Regions from separate parts of the Alteromonas sp. AO-Serp genome, predicted to be linked through region 3. Evidence: predicted binding sites of a transcription regulator. Region 3 holds the regulator's gene; each other region holds the start of a gene.
What was found. Region 3 encodes sigma-54, which starts transcription at its own class of promoters, with help from an activator protein. Its sites were predicted from a motif close to GTTGGCACGNNNNTNGNNT; they were not measured.
Positions count from the first base shown of each region.

Region 1: a site for sigma-54 is predicted at 1,211-1,229, ahead of flhA (flagellar biosynthesis protein FlhA). Genes of this name have one in related genera too.
Region 2: a site for sigma-54 is predicted at 1,163-1,181, ahead of QVA83_RS06665 (EF-hand domain-containing protein). Genes of this name have one in related genera too.
Region 4: a site for sigma-54 is predicted at 1,566-1,584, ahead of QVA83_RS03100 (manganese efflux pump MntP). Genes of this name have one in related genera too.

Region 1 is NZ_JAFLMX010000002.1:59,242-62,401, reverse strand. It holds gene flhA (flagellar biosynthesis protein FlhA) at 1-1,155, opposite strand, end outside; gene QVA83_RS00375 (L,D-transpeptidase family protein) at 1,398-3,005, shown strand; gene QVA83_RS00370 (D-Ala-D-Ala carboxypeptidase family metallohydrolase) at 2,998-3,160, shown strand, end outside.
Region 2 is NZ_JAFLMX010000083.1:3,561-6,720, forward strand. It holds gene QVA83_RS06660 (sensor histidine kinase) at 1-775, opposite strand, end outside; gene QVA83_RS06665 (EF-hand domain-containing protein) at 836-1,117, opposite strand; gene QVA83_RS06670 (putative bifunctional diguanylate cyclase/phosphodiesterase) at 1,416-3,160, opposite strand, start outside.
Region 3 is NZ_JAFLMX010000240.1:3,770-6,929, reverse strand. It holds gene ptsN (PTS IIA-like nitrogen regulatory protein PtsN) at 1-259, opposite strand, end outside; gene hpf (ribosome hibernation promoting factor) at 273-560, opposite strand; gene QVA83_RS16325 (RNA polymerase factor sigma-54) at 591-2,072, opposite strand; gene lptB (LPS export ABC transporter ATP-binding protein) at 2,146-2,871, opposite strand; gene lptA (lipopolysaccharide transport periplasmic protein LptA) at 2,874-3,160, opposite strand, start outside.
Region 4 is NZ_JAFLMX010000036.1:916-4,075, forward strand. It holds partial or broken gene QVA83_RS03090 (protein adenylyltransferase SelO family protein) at 1-457, opposite strand, end outside; gene QVA83_RS03095 (YceB family lipoprotein) at 568-1,125, opposite strand; yybP-ykoY riboswitch at 1,475-1,602, shown strand; gene QVA83_RS03100 (manganese efflux pump MntP) at 1,655-2,212, shown strand; partial or broken gene QVA83_RS03105 (TonB-dependent receptor plug domain-containing protein) at 2,221-2,433, opposite strand; gene QVA83_RS03110 (TonB-dependent receptor plug domain-containing protein) at 2,744-3,160, shown strand, end outside.

The sequences.
Region 1 (3,160 bases), on a different contig from region 3:
GCCACCTTGGGATTTATCGACAAGAGGAATTAAACGATAGCCCACTTCCAATCCGATGGTATCTACCTGCTGAACATCATCCCAGCCAAGCTCTTTCACTTCAGGTGCGACCGATTCATCTTTTACCACATTGTCTGGCACTTTGGGCTCTGCGGCCTTTCTCTTTTCTTGGACCGACTGCCAGTAAGCAAAGCCTGCAATCAAGAATGAGAACCCTAAGAATGCGATATGAGGCATCCCAGGAATGATACCCATCACAAATAGAACGCCCGAGGCTATATAAAGAGCTTGATTATTACCAAGCTGACCGCGGATTTCTTTGCCCATTTCCTGAGTCTCGTTTTCACGAGTAACGATAATGGCTGTAGCGACCGAAAGTAATAATGAAGGGATTTGCGCCACCAGACCATCACCTATGGTCAGTATCGTATAGATTTCTATGGCGTTACCGAATGAAAGACCGTGCTGAATCATGCCTATGAAAAGACCACCAACAATGTTGATTAGCATGATAAAAAGACCCGCTACCGCGTCACCTTTTACAAATTTTGAGGCACCGTCCATCGACCCGTAAAAGTCGGCCTCTGCAGTAATTTCTTCGCGGCGCTTGCGCGCTTGGTCCTGGTCAATATAACCAGCATTCAAGTCGGCATCGATTGCCATCTGCTTACCAGGCATAGCATCTAACGTAAAGCGAGCACTTACCTCTGAGATACGTCCTGCACCTGCGGTCACTACTTTAAAGTTGATAATAAGAAGAATGGCGAAAACAACAATACCTACGGCGTAGTTACCACCAATAACGACCGCACCAAAGGCTTCAATAACCTTACCTGCTGCATCGCCGCCTTCATGTCCGTAAAGTAAGACAACGCGAGTAGAAGCCACGTTAAGCGCTAGTCTCAAAACGGTAGCGATAAGTAACACCAAGGGGAAAATGCCGAAATCTACTGGACGCTGGGTAAGTACAGCCACCAAGATAATGACTAGCGACAACGCAATATTAAAGCTAAACAGCACGTCCAGTAAGAATGGCGGCATAGGCAATATAACCATGCCCATAATTGCCAAAAGGACGATGGGTGCGCCTAAACCACTGGTAAAATTTTGCAGCTGATTTTTATCGAATCGCTGAAGATAACCGGATAACTGCATGGCTTGGTGTCTCTCTATCAGAAAATTGACGCTTTATGTGAATCTTCTAGTGAGTTTTCAACTAACGTGCCAGCTTTGTGTTTTACGCAAAAGTTATCCAAATCTGAGCTGTAATCATGCGTGATTACTGTCTACAGTGACTTGTATAGGGCGATTAAGATTTTGTATCCGAGGGACATACGAACAGTTTATAATTACGTCACTATTCCTAGGGCCTACTCTTCGTTTTAAAAGGATTATTCATGGTAGTGCTACAAAACCGTGTTGCAACGTTTTGTTGGGTCAGCCTTGTCATCATGCTGACTTTTAGTCATGTAGCTCATGCATCTAAACAACCTAACTTACGACAGCGTGTGGAGAATTTGCTAGTTGATTCAGTGGAGATATACGGTTCACAAAATAGTAACCCATCTCGTGTGCACAATAGAGTTTTGGTAAGCGAGGTCTACACTCAACAGGGCTATCAGCTTATATGGTTTGGTACTAGTGATGCTGAAAACCGTCTTCAGGAACTCCTCCATGAAATTGCTGATTCAGAGTTACATGGCTTCTCGCCCGAGTATTACCACGCGTCAATGCTCGAAAGTCGCGACGCCAATACGGCACTCTTAGATGTACTAGCAACCGATGCCTTCATCAGTCAAACTCTGCATCGATTAAATGGGCTTGTTAGCCCCGCCAATGCAGATTCGCAGTGGTTCCTTAAGCAAAGAGAAGCGGATCCTGTGGCATCGCTAAATCACGCATTAACTAACGGTGTTTCTGCAACATTGCGGGCCATGTGGCCATCACACCATGAATACCAGTTACTGTTAGAAAAAAAGCGTAGTTTACTCACGGCAGTTTCTACAGTTACCACGCAAATTCCAGTTGGCCCAACACTTAAGCTGAACTCAACGAGCGAAAGAGTTGTGTTGCTGAAGTCTCGTCTTTTAGGGCCAGGCACCTATTCAGAGTTATTCGATAAAGATTTACTGGACGCGGTTAAGCAGTTTCAAATGTCTGCGGGCTTAGAGCCAGATGGTATCGTGGGAAGTTCCACTTTAGAAGCATTAAATGCTACCACGTTTTCTTGGTTAGAAAGAATTGATGCAAACTTAGAGCGTTGGCGCTGGCTCCCTCATCAAACTTGGTCAACATATTTACGCGTTAACATTGCGTCGTTTCAGTTGAGAGGGTTTACTGAAGGTGAAGAAACACTGGGAATGCCTGTGATTGTCGGTACACCAGTGAGACAAACGCCCGTTTTCGCTGAATCAATGAAGTATATGGTGTTTAACCCCTACTGGACCGTGCCTTTCAGTATAGCCACTAAAGACAAGCTGGCGAAATTAAAAACCAATCCTTCTTTATTGGTCGAGCAAGGTTACGAAGCCCAGCCCGCCGGTGTCAGCGGCTTCAGCCCTGTCGATGAATTTGATTGGACAAATGTTAGCCGTGGTACATTTCACTATACACTCAGACAAAAGCCCGGGCCGCACAATGCCCTTGGTAAAGTGAAATTCATGCTTCCAAATAAGCATGCCATTTATCTTCACGACACGCCCGATCACAGCCTTTTTTCGAAATTAGAAAGAAACTTCAGCTCTGGCTGTATAAGAGTCTCTAACCCTTTGAAGCTGTCTCAGTGGGTACTTACTCATTCAGGCCAGACAGAGGCAATACCGCAAGCTGAGCAATTACTTCAAAGTGAAGAGACCAGTACACTGTATTTAAAGAAACCTATACCGGTTCTTATTGTGTACTTCACAGCGTTTGCAGATGAAGCAGGAACCATTGTATTTCGCCGCGATGCATACAATCGGGACAGCCATATTATTGAGAAATTGAAGGAGTTTAAACGTGCGTAAGTGTTTGTTAGTACTGATTGCTCTTTTAACTGCAGTGCGCGCCGGTGATGCGTGCTCCTTTGACAATGACACGCTCAACTCTAAGCTTGCTATTAATGGAAATATGGTTCCCTACCCTATTTTCTCTATTTTTGTAATGCCGAATAAAACGTTCA
Region 2 (3,160 bases), on a different contig from region 3:
GCGGAGTTTTGAGCTCGTGAGCAGCGTGTCGCAGCAAGGCGGTTCTAATATGCTCCAACTGCTGTAGTCGATCATAAAGCCAATGTAAATCTTTCTCTACATCAATCAGTTCTTTTGGCGCTTGTCTTGAAAGGGGTGGAAGCTGACCATCGCTGTGGGCCATGATCCTTATAATCTTTTTTAAGTTGTTGACGGGGTTCACAATAAGCTGACTCCCCATCAATATTAGCAATAACGAAACGCTTACAAGCATGGCCGTAGACCAAGCTTGTTTTGCTTGCATGGCATTTAAATCATCTTGCTGGACTTTGACACGTTCAGTAATAGCGGCTTCTACATCGTCGCGAAGCTGGTCGACGCTATCGCCCACTGATGCAAGGTAAGCATTAAGTAAAAGCTGGTCTTCAATCGCTCGATATTCGGCTAATTGATTTAGCTGTTCTGAAAGTCGTGTGCAGGTAGTTGGTACCGAGAGAGCCTGACATAGATTGTCAGCGGCCACGGCAAATTGATCGATGGCGTTATCAGAAAGAGATGCCACCCTATCATTTCTCAACACAGCAAATTGGCGAATGCTGCGCTCTACGTCAACGACCGCGTTATCGAGTCTTTGCATGTCGCTAACAACATCGACAACAAACCGTGTTTCAAGTGTTGTCATTTGACCCACTTTGGCTAAGTCGCTTTGACTTTGCCAAAGTAAGGCTATAAGAGGGATAAGGGCCAGTACAAAACTACCTAGCGTCAACTGCCTTAGTGAACCAAGTTGTACCAAGCGTTCACCAAACGAAACCTTGTTTATCAGAACCTTACCCTCTTAAATATATTATTTTATCTACTCACTTGCTGTGAGCTTTTCATTGCCTGGCGTCAACTTGCTTTTTGCCAATTCGGCTTCGGAAAGTTTGCCATCTTCGTTGTCATCAATCAGCCCAAAGTTACGCAGTAGACCTGTGTGTCGAACCGCTTCTTTAAGTGATATCAGACCATCTTTATCTGTGTCTAATTCCTGCATCAACGAGCGCGCTGGACTTGCGTACGCGTCCGCTACTGAAATGGCTTGTACTGCAGCAACAGCACAAAGTGCTAAGAAAACTTTTTCGAGACGTTTCATCATGAATCCTCCGCTAAACGCTTTTAAAATCCTTCTCAATCCGCTTTGATACCAGCCCTGTGTCATCAGGTTATGCTGCTATTAAAGCTCATGGATACTACCACTAGTCTTCAATTAACCACTATCATAATTGCATTCAAACTGCTTATGCGATTTTCAGACCAAAAAGAAAAAGCACATTAAAAACAGCAGCATATGCAAATAAGTGTACTATCAACCACTCAGCATACAGGTTAAATGTTGCAAAAAAGAAACACCACTTTGAAACACTGTATGTCAAAGTGGTTTTATCGATGCCTTGCTATACAGAGAAACTGCTATCGCTGTAATGGGAGGGAGAACAAGTGAGCTCCGACAAGGGGATGGGCTTGCTAAACATAAATCCTTGCACATTGTCACATCCATGCTCTCTAAGGTAATTCCACTGTTCAAGGTTTTCTATGCCCTCAGCACATACCGAGAGTGACAGTCTTTTCGCCAAATCAATAATTGCCCCAGTCACAAGACGGCTTCGTTCTGAAGTTTGAATTTCCATTACAAACTGTCGGTCAACTTTTAGCGTGTCGATATTGATTTGCGTCAGGTAACTTAACGAGGAGTAACCCGTTCCAAAATCATCTAGAGCTATGGCGCACCCCATATTTCCGATGCGTCTGAAGAACTTGTTTGAAAGAGTAAAGTTTTCTAGATACGCACTTTCTGTCACTTCAAATTCAATGTTTTCTGGGTTGATGTCATAGAGCTTGAAAGTATTGTAGATGTAGTCAAACAGCTGCGAGCTTCGCAAATCATGTCCAGATAAATTGATTGAGGCTCTAAACGGAGACGTGGCCCATTGTTTTAAATCTGGCATATCAATACAAACGCGCTTAATTACCCAACGGGTAATTGCAGTGATCTTACCGCCCTGCTCAGCAATGGGGATAAACTCGTTCGGCATGACCAAGCCAAATTCAGGATGTTGCCAACGAATAAGCGCTTCTACGCCGATTACATTCCCTTCGTTGTTAACTTTAACCTGGTAATAAACAACAAACTCATCGTTGCTGATTCCTTGCTCAATACCGTTAGCTAAGTGGAGTTTACGCTTATGCGACTCAACCATATCAGGTGTAAACAGTGTGTAGCTGCCCCGCCCTCGCGCTTTTGAGCGATACATTGCAAGGTCTGCATTGCTCATCAGTTCGCTTAGGTCGTAGCCCGCATCAGAAGCCGTAGCGATTCCAACGCTTAAACCTACCGTTAGTGATAAGCCACGCAGTTCAAAAGGCTCATCAAATGCGGTAATAAGTCGCGTTGCCAAGCTTTGCGCTTGGTCAGTAGTCACATCTCTATCGGGCAGTACTAAGAACTCATCCCCTCCCAGTCGCGCGAATAAATCGCCGTCGCGCAGCAAACACTGAACTCTGTCAGCAACCTCTATGAGAATGAGATCCCCGGTTTCATGTCCTAAAGAATCATTGATGCCCTTAAACCCATCTAAATCAAAAAACAGGAGCAGTAAGTCTTCATCATTTCTTTTGGCTCTGGCTAGCTCAAGTCTTAAGTTATCGAGAACAAACTGTCGATTGGGAAGACCGGTTAAACTATCGAAGTTTGCCAGACGAGACATGGTTTCTTGTTGATCAACCAATGTTTGCTTTTGCTCAAAGTTGATAAGTAACTCAACTTCAATGGTATCCAATAAACTATTAATGTTATTCGATAACTGTCCAATTTCATTAGATGTATTAAGTGAACTGCGCAGCGCATAATCTTTTGACTCAAATACTTCTTGAGTAAACTGCCTCAGCGACCCAATAGGAGAAATCAAACGGTATAAAATAAAGACACAAGTGCCAGTGCAAAGCAGCCAAACCGCGATAACGATAGGCACTTGCTTAATGAGCTGGCGGGCTGAACTTGCCGCCATGGTGTCTTCAATGTCCACATAAAGAACAACATGTCCAAGTGGGTATAGGCTACTGCCTACAATTTGATGGGCAGTGATAACATTGTCGTATTGCGTAACACCAAATGGAATTTCTGCAGGATCAAGTGGAACAG
Region 3 (3,160 bases):
TTGCTGGCGTGCTGGTTACAACAATGGCAATCACTTTCTCAAGGCCCGGCAGGCGTCCGTGGGGCAGGGCGATACCATTGCCAATGCCTGTACTACCCATACGCTCTCGAGCCATCAAACTGTTGAGTATCGTTGCCTGATCAATGTTCTCGTTTTGCTTGGCAGCGATATCAGCGATGATCTCAAGAATTCGCTTTTTACTATTACACTGAACCGCACACTCGGTGCGGTCCAGACTTACGATGGCTTGTATATCCATGCTTAATTAACTACTAATGTTTTTTCAGTTTTTCCTTATGCTTGATTACCTGCCGGTCGAGTTTATCAACCATGCTGTCAATCGCCGCATACATGTCGGTATTTTCTGAGGATGCGAATACTTCAGCGCCACTTAAATGAACGGTCGCTTCGGCTTTTTGATTTAATTTTTCAACGTTCAGGATGACATGCACATTAGAAATGTGATCAAAGTGACGTTCAAGTTTGCTGAACTTCGTATCGACATAATTACGCAAAGAGTCGGTGATTTCGACATGATGACCAGTAAGGTTGATTTGCATATTTCGTCTTCCTTATATTATTAAGCCCGATTAAATAAGGCTTTTGCGTTGGTTCGACGGCGGGATCGACAACGATTCCCGGTACTTTGCTATTGTTCGCCGGGCAACTTTAATGCCTTGTTCGGCCAACAATGAAGCAATCTTGCTATCACTTAGCGGCTTGCTAGGCTTTTCAGCGGCCACTAATTTCTTGATCAATGCACGAATCGCTGTAGATGAACATTCACCACCAGACTCTGTTGCAACGTGGCTTGAGAAGAAATACTTCAATTCGAAGATTCCACGTGGCGTATGCATGTACTTTTGCGTTGTCACTCGCGAAATAGTGGATTCGTGCATATCTACCATTTCTGCGACATCATTTAGCACCATTGGTTTCATCATTTCCGGGCCGTGCTCAAAAAAGCCCATTTGCTGCTGCACAATGCAGTTTGCAACCTTCATTAAGGTTTCGTTACGAGATTCAAGGCTCTTTATGAACCACTTAGCCTCTTGCATGTGTGAGCGGATGAATTGTGAATCGCTACTATTCTTGGCACGGCGACTCATTGCAGCGTATTGTTGATTTACGCTTAACTTAGGCAGACTGTCGGGGTTCAGCTCAACCACCCAACGGCCATTTTTCTTGGTTACTGAGACATCAGGAATAACGTACTCAGGCTCTTTAGTAACTAAAGCACTACCTGGGCGAGGATTCAAGGTTTGCAGTAAACGCATTGCCTCGCGTAGCTGATCTTCTTTCAATCGGCTTTTACGCATAAGCGTACGATAGTCTTTGCTGCTCAGTAAGTCAGAGTACTCTTCAATCAGTTGCTTTGCTTCAGCAAGCCACGGTGTGTCTTCTGAAAACTGGCGCAATTGCACCATCAAACATTCTTGTGGAGAGCGAGAGCCAGAACCAATAGGGTCGAACATCTGAATGCGCTTAAGCACACATTCTATTTCGTCCATTTCAATCGGCTCTTCCATATCATCATCGTTAACCGCTTCTAAAATATCGTCAAGGGTAACGGTTAAATAACCTGACTCGTCAATAGAGTCGATGATTGCTGTAGCGATTGCGCGATCGGTATCCGAGAAATGGGTAAGGCGCATTTGCCAAAGAAGGTGCTCTTGAATATCTTCAGTAGTCTCACCTTGGAAGATTTGCTCGTCGTCATTGGATGGACCCGGAGCAGGCGAAGATGAAGCAGAGTAGTATTCATCCCACGTACTGTCGATTGGCAGCTCATCGGGAAGATCGTTTTTCTCAAGTGCATCGCCGGCTTCTAATGTGTCACTAGATGCAGAAGCAGTGGCCTCAGAGCCGCTGTCATCGTTGTCGATATTGTTCTTTTCTAGTTGCGGCTCGTCGTTACCTTCTTCAACTTCTAATAGCGGATTAGAATCGAGCGCTTCTTGGATCTCTTGTTGAAGATCAAGTGTAGAAAGCTGCAGCAGTTTAATGGCCTGCTGAAGCTGTGGTGTCATGGTAAGTTGTTGGCTAAATTTTAGCTGTAAAGATGGTTTCATCTACGTCTTATTTAAATGCTCTAAATTGAATATACCAGAGCGAAACTGAAAAATGACAATTCGGTTACATTAACTATAGCCTGAATTGTTCGCCTAGGTATACATCCCTTACTTTTTGATTACTTAAAACCTGTTCCGCCGTTCCTTGCGCAATAAGCTCGCCATGACTCACAATGTACGCCTTTTCACAAACATCCAATGTCTCTCGTACGTTATGGTCTGTGATAAGGATTCCAATCCCCCTATCGCGAAGATGTTGTATTATCTTCTTTATATCATTAACTGATATTGGATCAACACCAGCAAATGGTTCGTCTAACAAAATAAATTGCGGTTTTGCTGCCAGAGCGCGGGCAATCTCAACGCGTCGGCGTTCGCCCCCTGACAAACTCATCCCCGTACTATTACGTATATGGTTAATATTAAATTCATCAAGTAGCGCATCTGCTTCTTCTTCTTGCTGTTGTGAATTTAAATCTTTACGGGTTTGCAAAATGGCCATGATATTTTCATGCACTGTGAGCTTTCTGAAAATAGAGGCTTCCTGCGGTAGGTAGCCAATTCCGCGGCGTGCACGCTCGTGCATGGGCTGATGAGTTAGCTCATTGTCGTCGATTTCAATCTTGCCTTTATCCAGATTCACTAAACCAACAATCATGTAGAATGTGGTGGTCTTACCAGCGCCATTTGGGCCAAGAAGACCAACAATTTGACCCGTTGAGACAGACAGGCTTACATCTCGTACAACCTGTCGTGACTTGTAAGCCTTAGCAAGATTTTTAGCGCTCAAAGTTGCCATTGCTATTCATTGCCCTCGTTGTCTTTTTTGTCTTTCTTAGACGAAGTTTTGCGAATGGTCTCAGGCGTGAATACTGTGGTCACTCGACCCTCACCATCCTTACCTGCGCCGCCAGTCGCTAGCAATTGCTCGGTAATCATATCGAACGTGATGTTGTCACCCTGTACTTTACTGGTGTCTTGTTTCAACTCTGCGTTTCCGGCAAGAGAAATCGTTCGGTTCACCACTTCATAGCGTATTTCATTAGCTTTTGCCGAAACTGGCGTGCCGTCTTCCAATTGCTGGGAAT
Region 4 (3,160 bases), on a different contig from region 3:
CACCTTTTAACTGCATTTCCCAACGCTTGCCGTTTAATACCGCTTCAACAATAGAGATTGCGCGGCCATCACCGTAGCCGTTACCTGTTCTAAACGGGCACTGCTGTGTGTATTCCGTACCGTAAATAGAAAGTGCGTAGCCGGTTGCCCAGCCGAAGGGCTTCATTGGAGCAGGTACATCCGACATGTCCCCTGAGAACAGCTGAGTGAAATCTTTAGATGTTGCCAAGCTATCGTCTAAGCCTAATTCGGCAAACAGCGTTTCGCTATGAGCAACGTACGTCGGTGCAGTTAATGGGGTCGGAGTAACTGGCACATAGTGACCTGAAAACACTTGGCGCGGGTCATGGTCGTCACCATCGCACGTCGACTGCGGGTCTGGGGTAAGGGTATTCAGCAAAGAGTAATCTACGTGCTTTGCGAATTCATCTAGTGTTTTGATATGTTCTGTCACTATGCCTGCCTATTTCACTGAATGGGAAAATCTGTTTGCGAGCATCGAGGCTCAGGTTACTTTTGCACCTTTAACCATTAACAATCTTGACACTTCATACGTTTTTTCAATGATTATTGTTTAGGTCGAAGTGCAAGCTGCCCTTGCTCTACAGTTAGCTGTAAAGGTACCGTTGAAAGCATGCTTACTGCTTTGTTCGCAGGGTCTAAGCGATAAACGGGGTTAGTGGCTAGATAGCCGTTGATGAGCTGCATGAATTCGCCACTTACAGGGGCTAAATTACCCTTAAAGCCGCCAGCATCAATTGTGCTATCAAGTAGAGACAATGAGCGCACAAAAATCGCTTTTTCTTCACTGTCGTAATAAGGCGTGCCTTCCAAAGCTAGACTTACTTTTGCAGGGTAGTTCAACCCAAATGCACTAATACGCGCCGTGGCAATAGCGCCTAGCTGAACCACGTCTCTGCCATCTGGGCCTATGGTTGCTGTCATATCTTCCACGTCTAAATAAAGAGGAATACCAGCAAGTGACGTTTGCTTTTGCAGCTTACTCACTTGGCTATCAAGCACTTGTTCTAACTCGGCATTAGATACAGTGTAAACCGCCAGTTGAGAGAGAGTAGCGCAGCCTGCAAGAATGGTAGCGAAGGCAATGGAAAGTAGAATTCTCATAAAAAAGTCTCTTTTAGCAATGAGTTGTCGAATTACACAGTGCGAGCCGGAAATACTGGCGCTGCAACAACGAAGTGTCTCTATTGTACGGGCAGAGGAAAGGGATGAACAATGAAATCGTTAACTCGCTAAGACAACGGCTTATTCAGGGAGTCCATGAGTAGCAGAGAGGCGCAAAGCGTAACGCTGAAAAAATACTTGGTTGCCGACACTTAATAAAATTGAGTGTATGAGCACTGTTGGAATATGTGCAATCGAAAGAGCGTGAACATGGCGTCATTTATATCTCAAGTTGGACAGTTTGTCGCAATCAACTTGATTAGTTTATAGCGGCTATAGTACCTTAGGGCCCTCGGTTGGGGAGTAGCCTGTTTCCGTTTCGAATGGAAAAGTTTGTATCAACATAATTGGTCACATTACCATGGTACAAACACCTCTTGGTTGGCGAGACCATCGATAAGTCCACGCTTAAAGGTCAGGCGTGCGGATTTGTCGTGGACTCAATTAGCCTGACCGGAGTTCTAAAACTATGAGTATCTTCGCTCTTATCTTGCTAGCCTTTGCTATGTCAACAGATGCGTTTGCCGCAGCGATAGGCAAAGGTGTCAAAATCAATCGCCCTCGTCTAAGTTTTGCTCTCAAAATTGGCCTTTTGTTCGGACTCATAGAGGCAACAACCCCATTTATAGGCTGGTTCATTGGTCGCGCGGCGTCTTCATACGTTGAAGCATGGGATCATTGGATTGCGCTAATAATTCTTTCTGGTTTAGGTATTCATATGGTACTCGAGAGCCTGAAACCTGCCGAAGAAGAGTCGACGTCTCAAAAACAATCCTTTATTTTGTTGTGTATTACTGCGTTAGGCACAAGCATCGACGCAATGGCAGTGGGTGCAAGTCTCGCGCTAATTGACGTGAACATTGCTATTGCTGCGACGTTAATTGGGATAGCCACTTTTTCTATGGTAACTATTGGCATTATGTTGGGCAGTGTTATGGGAACATTGATAGGTAAGCGAGCAGAGACATTTGGTGGCATTGTGCTTGTTTCGGTTGGTACTTGGATCTTTGTGAGTCACACACTCTAGAGCGTGTTGATCTTTGTGGTTTGAACGTTAACCGTGCTTCTATTACCGCTATAGCCACGCACGTTGAAACCGTTTATTAGATAACCCGATGGGTTATTTTCATCGCCAGAAAAACTTCGGATCGCAAAGCTATCGAACATGCCGCCAGAGTTGTTTTGTCTAACAATGGTGGGCGCAAAATCTAGTGCATCGATGAAGCGCGAGATCCCTTCTTTTAATATCAAGCATAAGCAAGGTATTACGTGTCTTTGGCAGGTTTTGCAGAGGTCATGAACGTTATGTTATCTCGTTTCTTTTAGCAAGGAAGGTAAGCAAACAATAAGGTGAGATTGATGATTATTGCGGGCTGCTACAGATACATACAGGCTGTTTATATTGATAAATGGAAATGTGCAGAGCTGTGAGTAAAAATAAACTTACTGGTCTAAACTCACCTGCGCAGCGTTTTCCTCGGTCTACTAATGCTATACACTTCGCGTTTTTATTACTCTTGCCTGCAGGCTGAACCTAAATTTTTAACTAGGACACTGAATGCGTCACACAACCCTATCTTTGCTCTTTTGTACTTTACCTTTTGCCGCCATGGCCGCTGAAAGTGTTGATTCATCAAACGCTAACTCTGGCGTGGACAGCAACGAAAAAGGCGTAGAAAAAATTACGATTGAAGGGGCGGCGACGGCGAACAACAAGCCGGTAGGGACGTTTAATTCACCTATATCTAACTTAGAATACGATCCGCGAGTCGATTTGCAATCAAGGAACATGGCAGAAGCGCAGGCTGACGTGACTATTCGCGGCGGTATATTCGAAAACACGGGTTTTCGCATAGGAAGCGCAACGCTGATCGACCCGCAAACGGGGCACTATTTCGCTGAAATTCCGATTGCGCCAGAAATGTTGACGAAGCCGAGTATTTTCACGGGCGTCGATAACGCGCTTTACGGCGTA